DNA from 2 places in the Streptomyces sp. NPDC033174 genome. Region 1 is predicted to be linked to the other one. Evidence: riboswitches for the same ligand, from Rfam matches in the RefSeq annotation. Region 1 holds a riboswitch; the other holds the start of a gene.
The links. Region 1 has a riboswitch for S-adenosylmethionine ahead of thrC (threonine synthase). Riboswitches for the same ligand answer to the same signal wherever they lie in the genome.
Positions count from the first base shown of each region.

Region 1 (9,510 bases):
GCGCCGAGCATTCCCCGCAGCAACTGCTCCGCGATGTCGTCGGGCAGCATCCGGAAGTACTCGGGCGGGGCCCACGGGGTGTGCGAGAAGTGACCGATCCGCAGGTCGGGGCGGAGCTCGCGGAGCATCCCCGGCACCAGCGCCAGGTGGTAGTCCTGCACCATGACCGAGGCCCCGTCCGCCGCCTCGGCCGCCAGCGCCTCGGCGAAGGCCCGGTTGTACGCCTCGTACGCACCCCACTGCCGCCGGAACTCCTTGTCGAAGACCGGCTCCAGCGGGGTCTGGTAGAGCATGTGGTGGACGAACCAGAGCACCGAGTTCGCGATGCCGTTGTACGCGTCGGCGTGCACGGCGGGATCGATGTCGAGCATCCGTACGCCCGCCTCGCCGATGCCGGACCGCACGGCCATGCGGTCGCCGTCGCTCAGGGCCGCGCACACCCACAGGCTGTCCTCCCCGGACACGGCACTCAGGCCGGACACGAGCCCGCCCCCGCCCCGCCGCGCGTCGAGCGTGCCGTCCTCTCGCTGCACGTAGGACACCGGACCGCGGTTCGAGGCGACGAGTACAGAAGACATGTGCCGAAACCTAGCCCGCGGGCCAAACGCTCAAACGTACGGCCGGGCTCCCGGGGGAGCCCGGCCGTGAAACCGGTCACGAATGGCGGGATCCGTGGCGGGATCCATGGCGGGACGCCGGTGGACGGGGGAGGAAGGACGCGCCGACGGCGGCCCGGTTCAGAGGTCGCGGCGGCTCCGCACCGCCGCCAGCGCGATCGCGCCGATCGCGGCCAGCGTCAGCGCGACGCCCGCCAGGAGCCACAGCTGCTCCGTGCCGCTGTCGTTGTGGGCCAAATGGCGTCCCGCCGCGCTGGCCGGAACGGGTAGGGGGGTCACCAGGGCGGTCGCCAGCGCACCGACGACGCATGCTCTCAATCCGTGTCTGATCCACATAAAACGGAAAGGTAGACAAAACATATGATCATTTGGTGTTACGCCACGCGACGCTGCCGGTACTCCACGACATACGCCATCGGCGGACGCTCCTCCGTGTCGACCTGATGGGTCAGCGGTACGAAACCGTCCTCGCCGCGCTCGAACTGGGTCAGCCGCGGCCGCACCAGATGGCCCCGCGACAGCCGCAGCTGCGCCGTCCGGTAGATCGCCGCCGCCATCCGCCCCAGCGCCTGCCCGTCCTGGTGGCGGTGCTTGCGCACGCCGACGTCCACCTGCGCCAGCGCGTCGAGACCCACCGTGTGCAGCGCGTCGACGAGCAGGCCCAGCTCGACCCCGTAGCCGACCGGGAAGGGCAGCCGCTCCAGCAGTGAGCGCCGCGCCGCGTACTCACCGCCGAGCGGCTGCACGAAGCCGGCCAGCTGCGGCCAGTGCAGATTGAGCAGGGGCCGGGCCACCAGCTCGGTCACCCGGCCGCCCTGGCCCGGGGCGTCGCCCAGCGGCCGGTCGTACATCGCCTTGACGAAGTCGATCCCGGGATCGGTCAGCAGCGGGCCCACGATCCCCGAGACGAAGTCCGCCGAGAAGTCCCTCAGGTCCGCGTCGACGAAGCAGACGACGTCCCCGCCGGTCACCATCAGCGACCGCCACAGGACCTCGCCCTTGCCCGGCACGGCCGGGATGCGGGGAAGGATCGAGTCCCGCGCCACCACGCGCGCCCCGGCCGCGGCCGCGACCTGGGCCGTACGGTCCGTGGAGCCGGAGTCGACGACGACCAGTTCGTCCACGAGCGGCACGGCGGCGGACATCAGCTCGCGCCGGATCACGGAGACGATGTCGCCGACCGTCGCCTCCTCGTTCAGCGCGGGCAGCACGACGCTGACCGTCGTACCACGCTTGGCCGCGAGCAGCTGGTCGAGCGGGCGGTCAGCCACGGACCAGGACCGCCGGGTCAGCCAGCGCTCCACCTCATCCAGCAAAGTGATCTCCATCTCGCGGATCGGACGACCATCTCAACCGTCCGGGGGTTCGGTTACAGTCTTGAACAACGCGGATGGCCGTCGTATGTCGGGGGTCCTCACGCGGAGACACACACAATCGAATACCGCTCATCCAGAGGGGCAGAGGGAAACGGCCCGTTGAAGCCCCGGCAACCCTCCAGCCGGTCTCGTCCGCAGTCACTGCGCAGCGAGGCTCCCGGCTAGGGAAGGTGCCAAATCCGTCTCATGGCGACGTTCGTCATGGGAAAGATGAGGAGAAAGGGCCTCGCCTCCATGGCTGCGCAGACTGTTGCAAGCACCGGAAACACCAGCGACACCACCGCCACCACCGTCGACCTCGGTCCCGCGTCGGGACTTTCCTGTCGCGAATGCGGTGAGCGTTTCCCCCTCGGCCCGATCTTCGCCTGCGAGCTGTGTTTCGGCCCGCTGGAAGTCGCGTACGACCTTCCCGTCGGTGACCCCGAGTCCCTGCGCAAGCAGATCGAGGCCGGTCCCGACAACATCTGGCGCTACGCGCCGCTGCTGCCCGTCCCGGCGGACGTGGCCACCAAGCCGAACCTGAACCCCGGCTGGACCAAGCTGGTCAAGGCCGACAACCTCGCCCGTGAGCTGGGCGTGACCGGTGGCCTGTACATCAAGGACGACTCCGGCAACCCGACGCACTCCTTCAAGGACCGCGTCGTGGCCCAGGCGCTGGAGGCCGCCCGCGCCTTCGGCTTCACCACCCTCTCCTGCTCCTCCACCGGCAACCTGGCCGGCGCGGTCGGCGCCGCGGCCGCCCGGGCCGGATTCCGCTCGTGCGTGTTCATCCCGCACGACCTGGAGCAGGGCAAGGTCGTCATGGCCGCGGTGTACGGCGGTGAGCTCGTCGGCATCGAGGGCAACTACGACGACGTCAACCGCTTCTGCTCCGAGCTCATCGGCGACCCGCTCGGTGAGGGCTGGGGCTTCGTCAACGTCAACCTGCGCCCGTACTACGGCGAGGGCTCCAAGACCCTGGCGTACGAGATCTGCGAGCAGCTCGGCTGGCAGCTTCCCGACCAGCTGGTGATCCCGATCGCCTCCGGCTCGCAGCTCACGAAGATCGACAAGGGTCTCCAGGAGCTCATCAAGCTGGGCCTGGTCGAGGACAAGCCCTACAAGATCTTCGGTGCGCAGGCCGAGGGCTGCTCGCCGGTGTCCGCCGCCTTCAAGGCCGGCCACGATGTCGTACGGCCCCAGAAGCCGAACACGATCGCCAAGTCCCTGGCGATCGGCAACCCGGCCGACGGCCCGTACGTCCTGGACATCGCCCGCCGCACCGGCGGCGCGGTGGAGGACGTCAACGACGAGCAGATCGTCGACGCGATCAAGCTCCTCGCCCGTACGGAGGGCATCTTCGCGGAGACCGCGGGCGGCGTGACCGTCGGCGTGACCCGGAAGCTGATCGAGGACGGCTTGCTCGACCCGGCCCTCACCACGGTCGTGCTCAACACCGGCGACGGCCTCAAGACCCTCGACGCGGTCTCCCCGACCACGGGACCGACCGCGACGATCCGCCCGAGCCTGGACGCGTTCCGCGACGCCGGCCTGGCCGGCTGACCACTCACGCAACGGAAGGCAGAACGACCATGAGCGTCAACGTCCGCATCCCCACCATCCTCCGTACGTACACGGGCGGCCAGGCCGAGGTCTCGGCGCAGGGCTCGACCCTCTCCGAGGTCATCGCGGACCTGGAGAAGAACCACACGGGCATCGCGGCCCGCGTCCTGGACGACCAGGGCAAGCTGCGCCGCTTCGTCAACGTGTACGTGAACGACGACGACGTCCGCTTCGAGCAGGGTCTCGAGACGGCGACGCCGGACGGGGCGGGCGTGTCGATCATCCCGGCCGTCGCGGGCGGTTGCTGACTTCTCGCGAAATGCCCATTGCCCCCTCCGCCCAAGAAGCGGAGGGGGCAATTCTGCATGGTTGAACGCGGTAGAGTTGGGGAAGTCCCCGCCGCTGCTTGTGCCGCCCGCATATGAGAATGCGCCCGCACACGATAAGAAGCAGCCAAAGTGTTCGATCCCCTTGCACCCAATGTTCCCTTTGTCGGGCCCGACTTGCCCCGGAATATTGGCAATTCGCTGAAATCTTCCGTTCGGCTCCGCCCAGAATTCTCGTCCGACTGACCTGTTGCAGAGGGCAGTTGGGCAGATACATTCAGCCGCGGTCGACGCGTTCCGGCGCACGTTCACCTACCTGCGGTGAGCGAGGTCTGACCCAGGGTCCGCGAAGTGCGGTCCTGCGCAAGGGCCAGTAACAGGGGAGTTAGGCATGGCTCAGGGCACCGTCAAGTGGTTCAACGCGGAGAAGGGGTACGGCTTCATCGCGGTCGACGGTGGTGCGGATGTTTTCGTCCACTACAGCGCGATCCAGATGGACGGTTACCGCACCCTTGAAGAAGGTCAGCGAGTCGAGTTCGAGATCTCGCAGGGCCAGAAGGGTCCGCAGGCGGACATGGTCAAGCTCGCCGGCTGAGCACGGCGCGATTTCGGCCACCGACGCACTCACGCCGAGGGGCCCGCATCCCACCAGGGACGCGGGCCCCTCGTGCGTGCCCGGGCCCCGTCGGTCCGACGCCTGCCCGGACCCCGAGAGGAGCTTGCACTCTCCTACCCCGAGTGCTAATCATTGGCGTTAGCACTCTCCACGTGAGAGTGACAGAAGGACTGGGTCGGCGAGGCCCGCAGGCCGGGTGGGGCAAGGAACCACACAGGCAGGCAGGCCGTCCGTCGCGGGCGCCACACAGTCCGTCGCTATCCACCCCAGTCCGGGAGGACCACTTCACATGGCCAAGATCATCGCGTTCGACGAGGAGGCACGGCGCGGTCTCGAGCGCGGGATGAACCAGCTCGCCGACGCCGTCAAGGTCACCCTTGGCCCCAAGGGCCGGAACGTCGTCCTCGAGAAGAAGTGGGGCGCCCCCACGATCACCAACGATGGTGTGTCCATCGCCAAGGAGATCGAGCTCGAGGACCCGTACGAGAAGATCGGCGCAGAGCTGGTCAAGGAAGTCGCCAAGAAGACGGACGACGTCGCCGGTGACGGTACGACCACCGCGACCGTCCTGGCCCAGGCGCTCGTCCGTGAGGGCCTGCGCAACGTGGCCGCCGGCGCCAACCCGATGGCCCTGAAGCGCGGCATCGAGAAGGCCGTCGAGGCCGTCTCCGGCGCCCTGCTCGAGCAGGCCAAGGACGTGGAGACCAAGGAGCAGATCGCTTCGACCGCCTCCATCTCCGCCGCCGACACCCAGATCGGCGAGCTCATCGCCGAGGCGATGGACAAGGTCGGCAAGGAAGGCGTCATCACCGTCGAGGAGTCCCAGACCTTCGGTCTGGAGCTCGAGCTCACCGAGGGTATGCGCTTCGACAAGGGCTACATCTCGGCGTACTTCGCCACCGACATGGAGCGTATGGAGGCGTCGCTCGACGACCCGTACATCCTGATCGTCAACTCCAAGATCTCCTCGGTCAAGGACCTGCTCCCGCTCCTGGAGAAGGTCATGCAGTCGGGCAAGCCGCTGCTGATCATCGCCGAGGACGTCGAGGGCGAGGCCCTGTCGACCCTGGTCGTCAACAAGATCCGTGGCACCTTCAAGTCCGTCGCCGTCAAGGCCCCGGGCTTCGGCGACCGCCGCAAGGCGATGCTGAACGACATCGCCATCCTCACGGGCGGCACGGTCATCTCCGAGGAGGTCGGTCTCAAGCTCGAGAACGCCGGCCTGGACCTGCTGGGCCGCGCCCGCAAGGTCGTCATCACCAAGGACGAGACCACGATCGTCGACGGTGCCGGTGAGAGCGACCAGGTTGCCGGTCGCGTGAACCAGATCCGTGCCGAGATCGAGAACTCCGACTCGGACTACGACCGCGAGAAGCTCCAGGAGCGCCTCGCGAAGCTGGCCGGCGGCGTGGCCGTCATCAAGGCCGGCGCCGCGACCGAGGTGGAGCTCAAGGAGCGCAAGCACCGCATCGAGGACGCCGTTCGCAACGCGAAGGCGGCCGTCGAGGAGGGCATCGTCGCCGGTGGTGGCGTGGCTCTGCTCCAGGCTTCCTCGGTCTTCGAGAAGCTGGACCTGGAGGGTGACGAGGCGACCGGCGCCAACGCCGTGAAGCTCGCCCTGGAGGCCCCGCTGAAGCAGATCGCCGTCAACGGTGGTCTCGAGGGCGGCGTCATCGTCGAGAAGGTGCGCAACCTGCCCGTCGGCCACGGCCTGAACGCCGCGACCGGTGAGTACGTCGACATGATCGCCGAGGGCATCATCGACCCCGCGAAGGTCACCCGTTCCGCTCTGCAGAACGCGGCCTCCATCGCGGCGCTGTTCCTGACCACCGAGGCCGTCATCGCCGACAAGCCGGAGAAGGCCTCCGCGGCCGCTCCGGGCGGCATGCCGGGCGGTGACATGGACTTCTGAGCCCCGGCTCAGCAGCTCCTGGTTCATGACCGAGGGCGGTACCCCCTGGCGGGGGTGCCGCCCTCGGCGCTTTCGCGGACCCTGGAGGGGAGAGCCACTCGGCTTCCAGGAGGGCGGCAGGATCATGTCCAAGCACGTAACCGAGCTGAGTACGCCGTCGGAGCGTGAGCTCGTCGTCACGCGCGTCTTCGAGGCCCCCCGCAGCCGGGTCTTCGAGGCGTGGACCGTGCCCGAGCACGTCCGCCACTGGTACGGCCTGCGGGCGCTGGAGACCACCGCCTGCGAGATCGACCTGCGCGTGGGCGGCGCCTGGCGCTGGGGCCAGAGGGCCGGCGACGGCCAGGAGCTGGTGTTCTCCGGCACCTACGAGGAGATCGTGCGCCCCAAACGCCTGGTCTACTCCGAGGTCTTCGAACTCATGCCGGGGCCGCCCGTGCACGTCACCCTGACCTTCGACGCGCCGCTGCCGGACGTGACCGCGCTGACCAGCAGGTCGGTCTGGCCGTCGGAGGAGATCCGGGACCAGGCCCTCGCGACGGGCATGGAGGCGGGCGTCGCGGAGGAGCTGGATCGCCTGGCCGAGTATCTGCGGGACCCGGTGTGGGAGCGCGCCGACGCCTGATCCCGCGCGCCGCGGCCTCGGGGGCTGTTCGGGTGTGACTGACGGCGACACGGCGCTACGGAAAGTGTGTGACTTGCTACCCCGGGTGATTGCCTTGATCGTTTCTACGTGGTCCCCTCGCGCACATGCCCACCCGAATGAGAGTCGCCCTCGTGGCCGCCGCCACGGCCGCCCTGGCCGTCGCAGGCCCTCTGTCCGCCTCCGCCCACTCCGCCCCCACGGACGGTGAGCGCACCGCCCTCGCGCCGCTGCGCCTCTCGGCCAAGCCGGTGCCCGGCCAGTACATCGTCCGGCTCAAGCCGGTGAGCGACGTCAAGGCCGCCGCCAGGGGGGTGGGTGTCACGCCGCTGTTCAGCTTCACCAAGCTGCTGCGGGGCTTCGCGGCCAAGCTCACCGACGCGCAGCTGGCCGAGATCAGGGCGCTCCCCGAGGTCCGGGACGTCGAGCAGGACGCCGAGGTCACCGCGCTGGACGCGGGTCCGGGCCGCACCGCCCCGGCCGCCCCCACCACCGCGTGGGGCCTGGACCGGATCGACCAGCGCGCCCTGCCGCTGGACGGGGACTTCACCGCGCGGGCCACCGGCGCGCGCGCAAACGCCTACGTCCTCGACACCGGCATCGACTACGGGCACACGGAATTCGGGGGCCGCGCCGTCCCCGGCTTCGACGCCTTCCCGGGCGAGGCGCGGCGCGGGGCGGACTGCCAGGGCCACGGCACGCATGTCGCGGGCACGATCGGCGGCCGGACGTACGGAGTCGCCCCTCAGGCCGGGCTCATCAGCGTCCGGGTCCTCGACTGCCAGGGCAGCGGCAGCAACTCCGGGGTCATCGCCGGGCTCGAGTGGGCGGCGTCGCACGCGGCGCTGCACCCCGCCAGGCCTGGCGTGCTCAACGCCTCCCTCGGCGGCGCGAAGTCCGACGTGCTGAACGACGCGGTGGACGCCCTCGTTCTGCAGGGCACCTCCGTCGTCGTCGCCGCGGGCAACAGCGCCCAGGACGCCTGCGAGGTCTCTCCGGCGAGCGCGGAGCACGTGGTGACGGCCGGCGCGACCGACAGCCTGGACCAGGAGACCTCCTTCTCCAACTGGGGTCCGTGCGTGTGGGTCTACGCTCCGGGCAAGGACATCGTCTCGGCGAGGATGGGCGGCGGCGGTGTCGCCCTGAGCGGCACGTCGATGGCGTCCCCGCACGTGGCCGGTACCGCCCTGCTGTACCGGACGACGCACCCGGGCGCGACGCCGGAGGAGGTCGCCGGCTGGATCTCCGCCAACTCCACCAAGGACGTCATCAAGCCCCTCCACGCGACCTCGCCCAACCGGATCCTCTTCACGAACGGCATCTGACCGTACGAACACATCGCACCGTCCCGGCCGGCGCCGCCCTCCTCCCCGGTGCCCTCGCGGAGGAGGCCCGCCCGGCAGCCATGGGGCGGGCCGGCTGCGGTCAGACCCTCGCCCTGGCCGTCTCCTTCGCAGGGGCTCCGGCGGCCGGCGTCTCGGCGGTCCCGTCCTCCGGGTCCCTGTCGAGGTCGGACAGCATCTGCTTGCTGAAGCCGAAGAAGTACGTCGCGGCGAAGCCCGTCAGATAACCGGCGAACAGGCCACCCGCGTACACCGCGACCGTCTCGGCGAGGCCCTTGTTTCCGTGGAGCAGGGGGAAGAGGGCCCAGCCCGAGGGGCCGATCGCCGTGGAGCCGACGTGGGTGCCCAGCATGTTGAACAGGCCCACGACACCGCCGCCGAACGCCCCGCCGACGCAGGCCGTGACGAATGGTCGGCCCAGCGGGAGCGAGACGCCGTAGATCAGCGGCTCGCCCACGCCCAGGAAGCCCGCCGGCAGCGCCGACTTGATGGTGCGGCGGATCGATCCGTTGCGGGGGAGCTTCAGATAGACCGCCATCGCCGCGCCGACCTGGCCCGCGCCCGCCATCGCGAGGATCGGCAGGAGGACCGTGTGGCCCTGCTGTTCGATCAGGGTGGTGTGGAGGGGGATCAGGGCCTGGTGGAGGCCGAGCATGACCAGGGGGAGGAAGAGCCCGCCGAGGACGAAGCCGGCGGCCGCGCCCGCGTGGGCCAGCAGCCAGGTGGCGAAGGAGCCGATCGCCGAGGAGACCTCACCGGCGACGAACATCAGGCCGAAGACGGTGACCAGACCCGCGACGAGCACGGTGAGCGTGGGGGTGACCAGGACGTCGAGCGCCTCCGGGATCCGGCGGCGGCACCACTTCTCGACCTGCACGGCCAGGGCCGCGGCGGCCAGCGCGCCCAGGACGCCGCCCTGGCCGGGTGAGAGCGCCTGGCCGAGGACGACGACCTTCGCCACGCCCGCGTGGACGACGATCGCGGCGACCGCGCCGCCCAGGATCGGCGTACCGCCGAACTCCTTCGACGTGTTGAAGCCGACGAAGACCGCGATCAGCGCCATGAAGCCGGAGGCGATGGCGGTCAGCGCGGGGGTGACGGCGGGCAGCCAGCGCAGGTTCACCAGCAGGCCGTTCAG
Region 1 is NZ_JBVIPQ010000012.1:113,496-123,005, forward strand. It holds gene ACZ5VC_RS30505 (alpha,alpha-trehalose-phosphate synthase (UDP-forming)) at 1-578, opposite strand, end outside; gene ACZ5VC_RS30510 (glucosyl-3-phosphoglycerate synthase) at 992-1,933, opposite strand; SAM riboswitch class I at 2,060-2,210, shown strand; gene thrC (threonine synthase) at 2,228-3,535, shown strand; gene ACZ5VC_RS30520 (MoaD/ThiS family protein) at 3,565-3,843, shown strand; gene ACZ5VC_RS30525 (cold-shock protein) at 4,253-4,456, shown strand; gene groL (chaperonin GroEL) at 4,767-6,389, shown strand; gene ACZ5VC_RS30535 (SRPBCC family protein) at 6,514-7,011, shown strand; gene ACZ5VC_RS30540 (S8 family peptidase) at 7,137-8,354, shown strand; gene ACZ5VC_RS30545 (PTS transporter subunit EIIC) at 8,455-9,510, opposite strand, start outside.

Region 2 (9,510 bases), on a different contig from region 1:
TTGCGGGCCGCCTCCAGTTCCGTACGCAGCTGCTCGGTCTCGGTGCGGGTCTGCGTCCGGGCCTCGGCGAGCTCCTCGCGCAGCCGCTCCAGCTCACGCCGGCCCGCCTCGTCGGCGCGCTCGGCGTCCGCCCGCAGGGCTTCCTCGCCCGCCGCGGCGACCAGCTTGACCCAGCCGGCCGGACGCAGCACATACGCGGTCGCGGCCACATCGACGGGGTCGGCGGCCGCGGGCGGGGAACCGGCCTCGACGGCCCCCACCAGCTCCGGCTGCGCCTCCTTGAGCCGCTCGCCGATCCGCTGACGGAACAGCGGATCGCTCTCCAGCGCGGCCGCCATCGCGTTTCCCGCGAACTTGGCCCGGCGGGTCGGGGTGAAACGGGCGTACTGTCGCAGCGGGGGCGGCAGTTCGGCGACGGTCAGACCGCCGAAGGCGTCCGAGACCAGCGCGACGACCCGCCGCCGTACGCCTTCCGGCAGCGGGCGGTCGAGCGCCTCGGCGGCGTCGTCGGCCCGTCCGGCCGGCTCACCGCCGCTTTCCGGCTGCTCCACGATCCGTCACCCCACTACCCGTCCTCGTCCTACCGGGCCGCTTCCCCGGGATTCCCGCAGGAACCCCCTCAGGAGGCGGAGCCCGGCCTGTCCACCAGTTCGATCTGGTCCACCCCGTTGCACCAGCGGCAGCGGACCGACTCGATGGTCTCACTGACCACCTCGCGCTCCTCCACTGTCGGCTCACCGGCCAGGTCCAGATGGACGTACTCGACGACCTTGGACGAGCGGGTCACGTCGAAGCGGGTCAGATTGCCGCAGAGCGTGCAGCGCCAGCGGGTCTCGGCGGTCGGCTGTGGAACCGTCGTCATCGGTCCGTCCTCTTTCATGGTGCGCTCGTGCCAGGTGCGGGAGCCGCGGTGCGCCGTCGAACTGCGGATGTACTGCCCGTCACCCTACGGGCATGGGGGTCCCCCCTGCTCGCACGGAGCGGAGCTCGGGGGAGGGTACCCGTTGGCACGGCGAGGCACTCTGTCCGGCTCGGTCCGGTTACGCCATGATCTGTTCATGATCGATCATCGGGGAATCGACTGGCGGCGCCTGGCCCGGAACGTGGTGAACGGGCCCACCGTGACCTACGGCCTCATCGGCGCGTGCTGTCTGATCTTCCTGGTGAGCCCGGCGTCCGGCCTCAATCCGGGGTACGGCACCGGCGACGCGCTGCTGGCGGCTCAGGACGACTACTTCCGGCGCTGGGGCGTGGTGCCGGCGGAGCTGCTGGGCGGTGACCCGAGGGCGCTTCTGACACCCTTCACCGCGCTCTTCGTCCACGGCAACTGGCTGCACCTGCTCGGCAACATGCTCTTCCTCCATGTCTTCGGAGCGATGGTCGAGGAACGGATGGGTCCGGCGCGGTTCGCGCTCTTCTGCCTGGGCTGCGGATATCTCGCGCTCCTGGCGTACGCGGTGGCCCACGCCTCCTCCGAGCAGACCCTCGTCGGGGCGTCCGGCGCGATCTCGGGCGTCCTCGGCGCCTTCCTGCGCCTCTTCCCGAAGGCCCGGGTGACCAGCCTCTTCCCGTTCCTCTTCTTCCTGCCGCTGCGCTTCCCCGCGTGGATCGTGCTGATCTTCTGGTTCGTCCTCCAGTGGCTGGCGGCCCGCAGCGCGGGGACGGGCCCGGGTGTGGCCTATCTGGCGCATCTGGTGGGCTTCGGGCTGGGCTTCCTCTACGCCTGGGGACGCCTCCGGGGTGGGGCTAGAGTGAAGGCCCAAGCCGCGGCGACCGAGGGAGAAAGCCAGCCGTGATCACCGCGATCGTGCTCATCAAGACCAGCGTGGACCGGATCCCCGAGATCGCCGAGTCCATCGCCGCGCTGGACAGTGTCAGCGAGGTGTTCTCCGTCACCGGCACGTACGACCTGATCGCCATGGTGCGGGTGGCCAAGCACGACGACCTGGCGGACGTCATCCCGGGCATGATCAGCAAAATCCCGGGCGTCGAGGCGACGGACACGCATGTCGCGTTCCGCACGTACTCGCAGCACGACCTGGAGGCGGCGTTCGCGATCGGCCTCGACGCGTAGCCCTGGGGCGGGCGGCAGACCGGATCGCGCCGGGGGCCCCGGCCTCGGGTTCTGCCGCACGGGCGGGCGCGGGCGGGAAACACCGGGCGGCGGGCCGCCGGCCGCATCCCCGGACATCGTGCGGGCAGACCCACCGGGCGGCCGGCCGCCAGGACTCCCCCGCGGGGAGACCGCCTCAGCTCAGTGCCATCCCACGGCGGGCGGCAGCCCGATCGCAGCCGCAGGCGGCGTCGTGCCGGCCACATCCCCGCACGTCGTGCGGGAGCCCACCGGCGGCCGGCCGCCAGGACACCCCCGCGGGGAGACCGCCTCAGCTCAGTGCCAACCCCGGGCGGGCGGCAGCCCGATCGCAGCCGCAGGCGGCGTCGTGCCGGCCACATCCCCGCACGTCGTGCGGGAGCCCACCGGCGGCCGGCCGCCGACGGCGGACGCCCCACGGGAAAACCCGTACCTCTGCCCCATCTCCCGCACGGGCGGCGCGGTGGGAAAACCGGGCGGCGCGGCGCCGGCCGCATCCTCGGACGGTGTGCGGGCGGACCCGCCGGGCGGCGGGACGCCCCACGGGAGGACCCGTACCTCTGCTCACTCCGCGCACCCGCCGGGTGCGTTCACTCGGACGGGGGACCCGGCGTCGTGGGGGTCAGCCGCGGGCCGGGACGCAACGGCCGTCCTCCGTGCGGTAGTTCCACTTCGCACCCTCCCGCACCAGCTCCTTGACCGCGCCCACGAACCGCTCCACGTGCTCGTCCGGCGTGCCCGCCCCGAAGCTCACGCGGAGCGCGTTCAGCGCGGGGGCGCCACCCGGCTCAGCCTCCGGCGCCCCGCACTCGCCGATGTCCTGCGGGTCGCTGCCCAGCAGCGTGCGGACCAGCGGGTGCGCGCAGAAGAGACCGTCACGGACGCCGATTCCGTACTCCGCCGAGAGCGCCGCGGCGAAGTGCGAGCTGTTCCACCCGTCGACGACGAACGAGATGACCCCCACGCGCGGCGCGTCGTCGCCGAAGAGCGAGAGGACCCTGACCTCCGGGACCTCGGCGAGCCCCTCGCGGACCTTCGCGATCAGGTGCTGCTCACGCTCCACGAGCCCGTCGAAGCCGGCCTCGGTCAGCGTCTTGCAGGCGGAGGCGAGGGCGTACACACCGATGACGTTCGGCGAACCGGCTTCGTGCCGGGCCGCCGTCGTGTGCCACTCGACGTCGACGCCCCCGTCCGTCCGCCGCGCGACCTTGCGCGACGCACCGCCGCCCGCGAGGTACGGCTCGGCACTCTGCAGCCAGTCCGCACGGCCCGCGAGGACGCCCGACCCGAACGGCGCGTACAGCTTGTGCCCGGAGAAGGCGACCCAGTCGACGTCCAACTCGGCGATGTCCACGGGGTGGTGAGGCGCGAGCTGCGCCGCGTCGAGGACGATCCGGGCGCCGTGCGCGTGCGCGGCGGCGGCCAGTTCCCGCACCGGCCACAGTTCACCGGTGACATTGGACGCTCCGGTGACACAGACCAGCGCGGGGCCGTACGGGTCACGGTCGGCGAGCGCCCGCTCCAGCGTCTCGACCGCTTGGACCGGCGTACGGGGGGCGCTGAGGTACGTCACCCGCGCGTCCTTCCCCCTACGCCCTGCGGCGTGGGGGGACCCCCACGGCAGCAGCGAGGCGTGGTGCTCGGTCTCGAAGACGAAGACCTGGCAGTCGGCCGGGAGGGCGGCGGCCAGCAGGTTCAGGGAGTCGGTCGTCGACCGGGTGAAGACGACCTGGTCGCCCGGGCGGCAGCCGAGGAACTCGGCGACCGTGACACGGCTGTTCTCGAAGAGGTCGGTGGAGAGCTGTGAGAGGTACCCGGCGCCCCGGTGCACGCTGCCGTAGTACGGGGCGTACGCGGCGACGTCGTCCCACACCCGCTGGAGGGCCGGGGCGCTGGCGGCGTAGTCGAGCGCGGCGTAGGTGACCTCGCCACCCGTCACGAGCGGCACGGTGACATCGCGGCCGAGGACCGGCAGCGGCGCGGCGCAGCAGGGGTCACCGGCGTCGGCGGAGGAAGAGGAGGACGTGGAGGTGGCGGCGTTCGGGTACGCGGACATGGCGGTATCTCCCGGCAGGAATGGTGAACGGCTTCAGGAACCCGCGCGGCAGATCAACGGCCGTGCCGCATACGGGGGTTGCCTCAACACACGGCCGAGTCGCCGCATGGAGGGTGTGCTGAAGGAGGGGCTTTCGAAGCCCTATCGCATTCGCTTGCTCACGAGACTGCTCCCTTGAGGACCAGGACCCCAGGGGCTGTGACATCGAACGATGTCCAGGGGCCCGCGCTTGCCGTAGACCTTGCTGCCTACGGCCTGGTCTTCACCCGGGGCACCCCGCCACGGACGGAGGGTTGCCGGACAGCGAGCCGGGGCCGTAATCGCTGTCACTCATGACCTTGGGGAGCATCTTGCCATACGAGAGGAAACGCGCAAGGCGCGGTCCAGAATCTGGGACCGCGCCCCCGCACGCGCCGCCGATCGGCACCGCGCACCGCGCGAACCGCGCGTCCTCAGGCGTTGCTCGCGGCCACCCAGCGCTCCAGCGCCGCGCGGGCCGCTCCCGAGTCGATCGACTCCGCGGCCTTCGCCATCCCCGCCCTGATCTGCTCCGCCAGCGGCGCCTCCGTCGGGGCGAGCGCGACCAGCGCCGCCGCCGAGTTGAGCAGGACCGCGTCCCGTACGGGCCCGGTTTCCCCGGAGAGCAGCCGGCGGGCCACATCCGCGTTGTACGAGGCGTCGGCGCCGCGCAGCGCCTCCACCGGCACCAGCTCTATGCCGACGTCCCTCGGGTCGAAGGCCTCCTCGCGCACCGCCCCGTCCCGCACCACCCACACGCGTGACGTGGCCGTCGTGGTCAACTCGTCCAGGCCGTCGTCGCCACGGAAGACCAGCGCGCTGGAGCCGCGCTCGGCGAGCACTCCGGCCATGATCGGCGCCATCCGCTCGTCGGCGACACCGGTGGCCTGCGCCTTGACCCGGGCCGGGTTGGTGAGGGGCCCGAGGAAGTTGAAGGTGGTCCGGATGCCGAGTTCCTTGCGGGCCGCCGCGACATGGCGCAGCGCCGGGTGGAACTTCACGGCGAAGCAGAAGGTGATCCCGGCTTCCTCGGCGACCTCGGCGACCCGCGCCGGCGTCAGCTCCAGATTGACGCCGAGCTTCTCCAGGACGTCCGAGGCGCCGGAGGCCGAGGAGGCGGCACGGTTGCCGTGCTTGACGACCTTGGCGCCGGTGCCCGCGACGACGATCGCGGACATCGTGGAGATGTTGACGGTCTTGGCGCCGTCGCCGCCGGTGCCGACGATGTCGACGCTGGGCCCGGGCACCTCGATGGTGCGGGCGTGCTGGTACATGGTGCGTACGAGCCCGGAGATCTCCTCGACGGTCTCGCCCTTGGCCCGCAGCGCCACCGCGAAGCCGGCGATCTGGGCATCGGTGGCCTCGCCGCGCAGGATGCGGTCCATGGCCCAGGCGGTGTCCTCGGCGCTCTGGTCGCGTCCGGTGAGCAGTCCCTCCAGTACGGCCGGCCAGGAGCGGCCCGCCGTGGTAGGTCCTCCAGCGGGGGTCACAGCGCTCATGGTCGCTCCTGGGTCCATACGGATAAGGGTGTCTCCACCCTATCGAGCGCGGGGGACGGCAAAGAGCCCCGTCCAGCGAATGGACGGGGCTCCTGCCGTGGCGACCTTCTGGGGTCCCCCCAGGGCGAAGCCCCAGGGGGAAGGTGATCAGTGGTGGCCGTGGCCGCTGGTGATCTCCCGGTACTCCTCGGCGGTGGGCTTGGCGATCTGGCTGCCCTCGCCGTAGTAGCTCTTGTTGAGCTTGACCCGCAGCTTCTCCGTGCGCGAGATCTTGCGCTCCACGCCGTTCTCGTCGACCGTCGGGCCGAGCTCGGCGGGCGCGTACTGCTCGTGCGCGGTGAGCTTGAACCGGTCTCCCTCGCTGAGCGGCTCGTGGACCTCCACGAACTCGCCGTGCGGCAGCCGCTTGATGATGCCGGACTCGCGTCCGTGCAACACCTTCTCGTGGTCACGCCGCTGCAGACCCAGGCAGATCCGCTTCGTGACGATGAACGCGATGACCGGCCCGGCGATGAAGAAGATCCGGACGAACCAGGTGATCGAGTTGATCGACAGATGGAGGTGGGTGGCCCAGAGGTCGTTTCCACCACCGATCAGCATGATCATGTACGCCGCGATCCACGCGACACCGAACGCGGTGCGCGTCGGCGCGTTGCGCGGGCGCTGGGCGATGTGGTGCTCGCGCTTGTCACCCGTGATCCAGGACTCGATGAAGGGGTAGACCCCCATCGCGCCCAGCACCAGCGGGAAGAGCACCAGCGGGATCATCACGCCCAGGACGAGCGTGTGGCCCCAGAGGTTGATCTCCCAGCCCGGCATGAAGCGGATCAGACCCTCGGCGAAGCCCATGTACCAGTCGGGCTGGGCGCCGGTGGACACCTGGTCCGGACGGTACGGGCCCATGGCCCAGATCGGGTTGATCTGTGCGATGGCGGCGATGACCGCGATGACACCGAAGACCAGGAAGAAGAAGCCTCCCGCCTTGGCCATGTAGACCGGCATCAGCGGCATGCCGACGACGTTCTTGTTCGTACGGCCCGGACCCTGGAAGTGCGTGTGCTTGTGGACGAACACCAGGATGAGGTGGGCGACCACGAGACCGAGCATGAGGCCGGGCAGCAGCAGGATGTGCGCCGAGTAGAACCGGCCCACGAAGTCGCCACCGGGGAACTCTCCCCCGAAGAGGAACATCGAGATGTAGGTGCCCACGATGGGCATGGACAGGATCGCGCCCTGCGTGAAGCGGACACCGGTGCCGGAGAGCAGGTCGTCCGGGAGCGAGTAACCGGTGAAGCCGGTGAACATGCCCAGGAAGAACAGCAGGAAGCCGAACAGCCAGTTGATCTCACGCGGCTTGCGGAACGCGCCCGTGAAGAAGACGCGCATCATGTGCACGAACATCGCGGCGAGGAAGATCAGCGCCGCCCAGTGGTGGATCTGCCGGATGAGCAGACCACCGCGGACGTCGAAGCTGATGTGCATCGTCGAGTTGAACGCCTCGGACATCAGCTGACCCTGCAGCGGGATGTAGCTGCCGTGGTACTCCACCTCGTTCATCGACGGGTGGAAGAACAGCGTCAGGTACACACCCGTGAGGATGATGACGAGGAAGCTGTACAGCGCGATCTCACCGAGCATGAAGGACCAGTGGTCCGGGAAGATCTTGCGCATGTTGGCCTTGGCGAGGCTGTAGATGCCCAGCCGTCCGTCGGCCCAGTCGGCGACCCGCTCGCCCGCGGGTGCCTTCTTGTTGCTTGATTCGTTCACGGTGCTCATCCGCGCTCCCAGAAGGCAGGGCCGACGGGCTCTTCGAAGTCGCCGAGCGCCTCGAGGAAGCCCTTGTCGTTCACGCCGATCCGCAGCTGCGGCAGGGCGTGGCCGGCCGGGCCGAAGATGACGCGGGCGCCGTCGGACAGGTCGAAGGTGGACTGGTGGCACGGGCAGAGCACGTGGTGCGTCTGCTGCTCGTACAGCGAGATCGGGCAGCCCACGTGGGTGCAGATCTTCGAGAAGGCGACGATGCCCTGGTGCGACCAGTCGAGCTCGCGCTTGTCCTTGATGTCCTCCGGCTGAAGCCGGACGATCATCAGGGCGGCCTTTGCGATCTCGTTCTGGAAGCTGTGGTCGTGCTCCGAGAGGCCCTCGGGCATCGCGAAGGTCAGCGAACCGACGGCGACGTCCTCGGGACGCAGCGGCTCATGCGTGTTCATGTTGATGAGCTGCTTGCCCTTGGCCCACAGGGTCTTGCGGAGCTTCTCCTCCGGCAGGGGACCCATGTCGCGCAGCAGCACCACACCGGAGAGCGGCACCAGCGCCAGCGCACCGAACATCGTGTTGCGGATCAGCTTGCGCCGACCCAGCGCGGACTCGGTGGCGCCGGCCGCGAAGTCGGCCATGACCTTGGCCTTGACCTCGGGCGACGCGGCGATCGGGTGACGCTCGTCGGACATCTCCACGTCGGACATCAGGGTGCGGGCCCAGTGGACCGCGCCCGCGCCGATGAAGAAGAGCGCGAGTCCGAGGGTCCATCCCAGCGCGAAGTTGAGCGCGCTCACCCGGCCGAACGGCCAGATGTACACGATCTGGTCGACCGGGAAGATCACGTACGAGGCGATGAAGCCGACGGTGGCCAGCATCGACAGCGTGAACATGAAGGCGACCGCTCGCTCGGACCGCTTGGCGGCCCGCTCGTCGATGTCCTGTATGCGCGGCTTGTGGGCCGGGAGGCCCGGGTCCGCGAACGGGTCGTCCGCGACCTTCACCGCGCCGTGCGCGGTCTCCTGCTCAGCGGGCAGGTTCTCTTCTGGAATCTCTTGGGTACTCATGACTTCTTGGCCTTAGCGGTGTGGGCCGCGACCCAAATGGCAACTGCGATCAGTGCGCCCAGCCCGAAGATCCAGGCGAACAGGCCCTCGGGGACCGGACCGAGACCACCCAGCGTCAGACCGCCGGGGTTCTTGGACTGCTCACCGTTGACGGCCTTGACGTACGCGATGATGTCCTTCTTTTCCTTCTCCGGCATGGTCGTGTCCGGGAAGGAAGGCATGTTCTGCGGGCCGGTCTGCATGGCCTCGTAGAGGTGCTTCGGGCTCACGCCTTCGAGGTTCGGGGCGTACTTGCCGTGCGTCAGCGCGCCGCCCTCACCGGTGAAGTTGTGGCACTGGGCGCAGTTGGAGCGGAACAGGTCGCCACCCTTGGCGATGTCCGCGCCGTCGGGGCTGTACTGCCCCTCGGTCGGCGTGATCGGGCCGGCGCCGAGAGAGGCGACGTACGCGGCGAGCTGATCGATCTCGGCCTGCGTGTAGATGACCTTCTTCTTCGGCACCTGGGCGCCCGGCTGCTGCGCCGGCATACGGCCGGTGCCGACCTGGAAGTCCACGGCTGCGGAGCCGACGCCGACCAGGCTCGGGCCGTCAGTGGTTCCCTGACCGCCGGTTCCGTGGCAGCTGGCGCAGCCGACGGAGTAGAGCTTCTTGCCCTCCTCGATGGCGAGGGACTGGGCGGTCTCGTCGGCCTTCGCCGTGCCCGCAGGTGCGAACGCGGCGTACAGCCCCCCGGTGGCCGCCAGCGCGAGGAGTAGGACGACGACCGCCGCCAGCGGATGGCGTCGTCGTGCGGAGAGCTTTTTCACGGATTACCCCGGTGTCAGGATCTTCTGCGTCGATGCTTGCTGGATGTGCCGGACTTCGGGTCCGACTACTTGATCATGTAGATCGTGGCGAAGAGGCCGATCCAGACGACATCGACGAAGTGCCAGTAGTAGGACACGACGATGGCGGCGGTTGCCTGCTCATGAGTGAATCTCTTGGCCGCGTACGTCCTGCCGAGGACCAGCAGGAAGGCGA
Region 2 is NZ_JBVIPQ010000001.1:408,337-417,846, forward strand. It holds gene ACZ5VC_RS01930 (NYN domain-containing protein) at 1-551, opposite strand, end outside; gene ACZ5VC_RS01935 (hypothetical protein) at 620-862, opposite strand; gene ACZ5VC_RS01940 (rhomboid family intramembrane serine protease) at 1,059-1,796, shown strand; gene ACZ5VC_RS01945 (Lrp/AsnC family transcriptional regulator) at 1,793-2,074, shown strand; gene ACZ5VC_RS01950 (aminotransferase class V-fold PLP-dependent enzyme) at 2,715-4,148, opposite strand; SAM riboswitch class IV at 4,369-4,486, opposite strand; gene trpD (anthranilate phosphoribosyltransferase) at 4,601-5,665, opposite strand; gene qcrB (cytochrome bc1 complex cytochrome b subunit) at 5,813-7,441, opposite strand; gene qcrA (cytochrome bc1 complex Rieske iron-sulfur subunit) at 7,438-8,490, opposite strand; gene qcrC (cytochrome bc1 complex diheme cytochrome c subunit) at 8,487-9,296, opposite strand; gene ctaE (aa3-type cytochrome oxidase subunit III) at 9,362-9,510, opposite strand, start outside.
Region 2: another riboswitch for S-adenosylmethionine. It lies ahead of ACZ5VC_RS01950 (aminotransferase class V-fold PLP-dependent enzyme); the one in region 1 lies ahead of thrC (threonine synthase).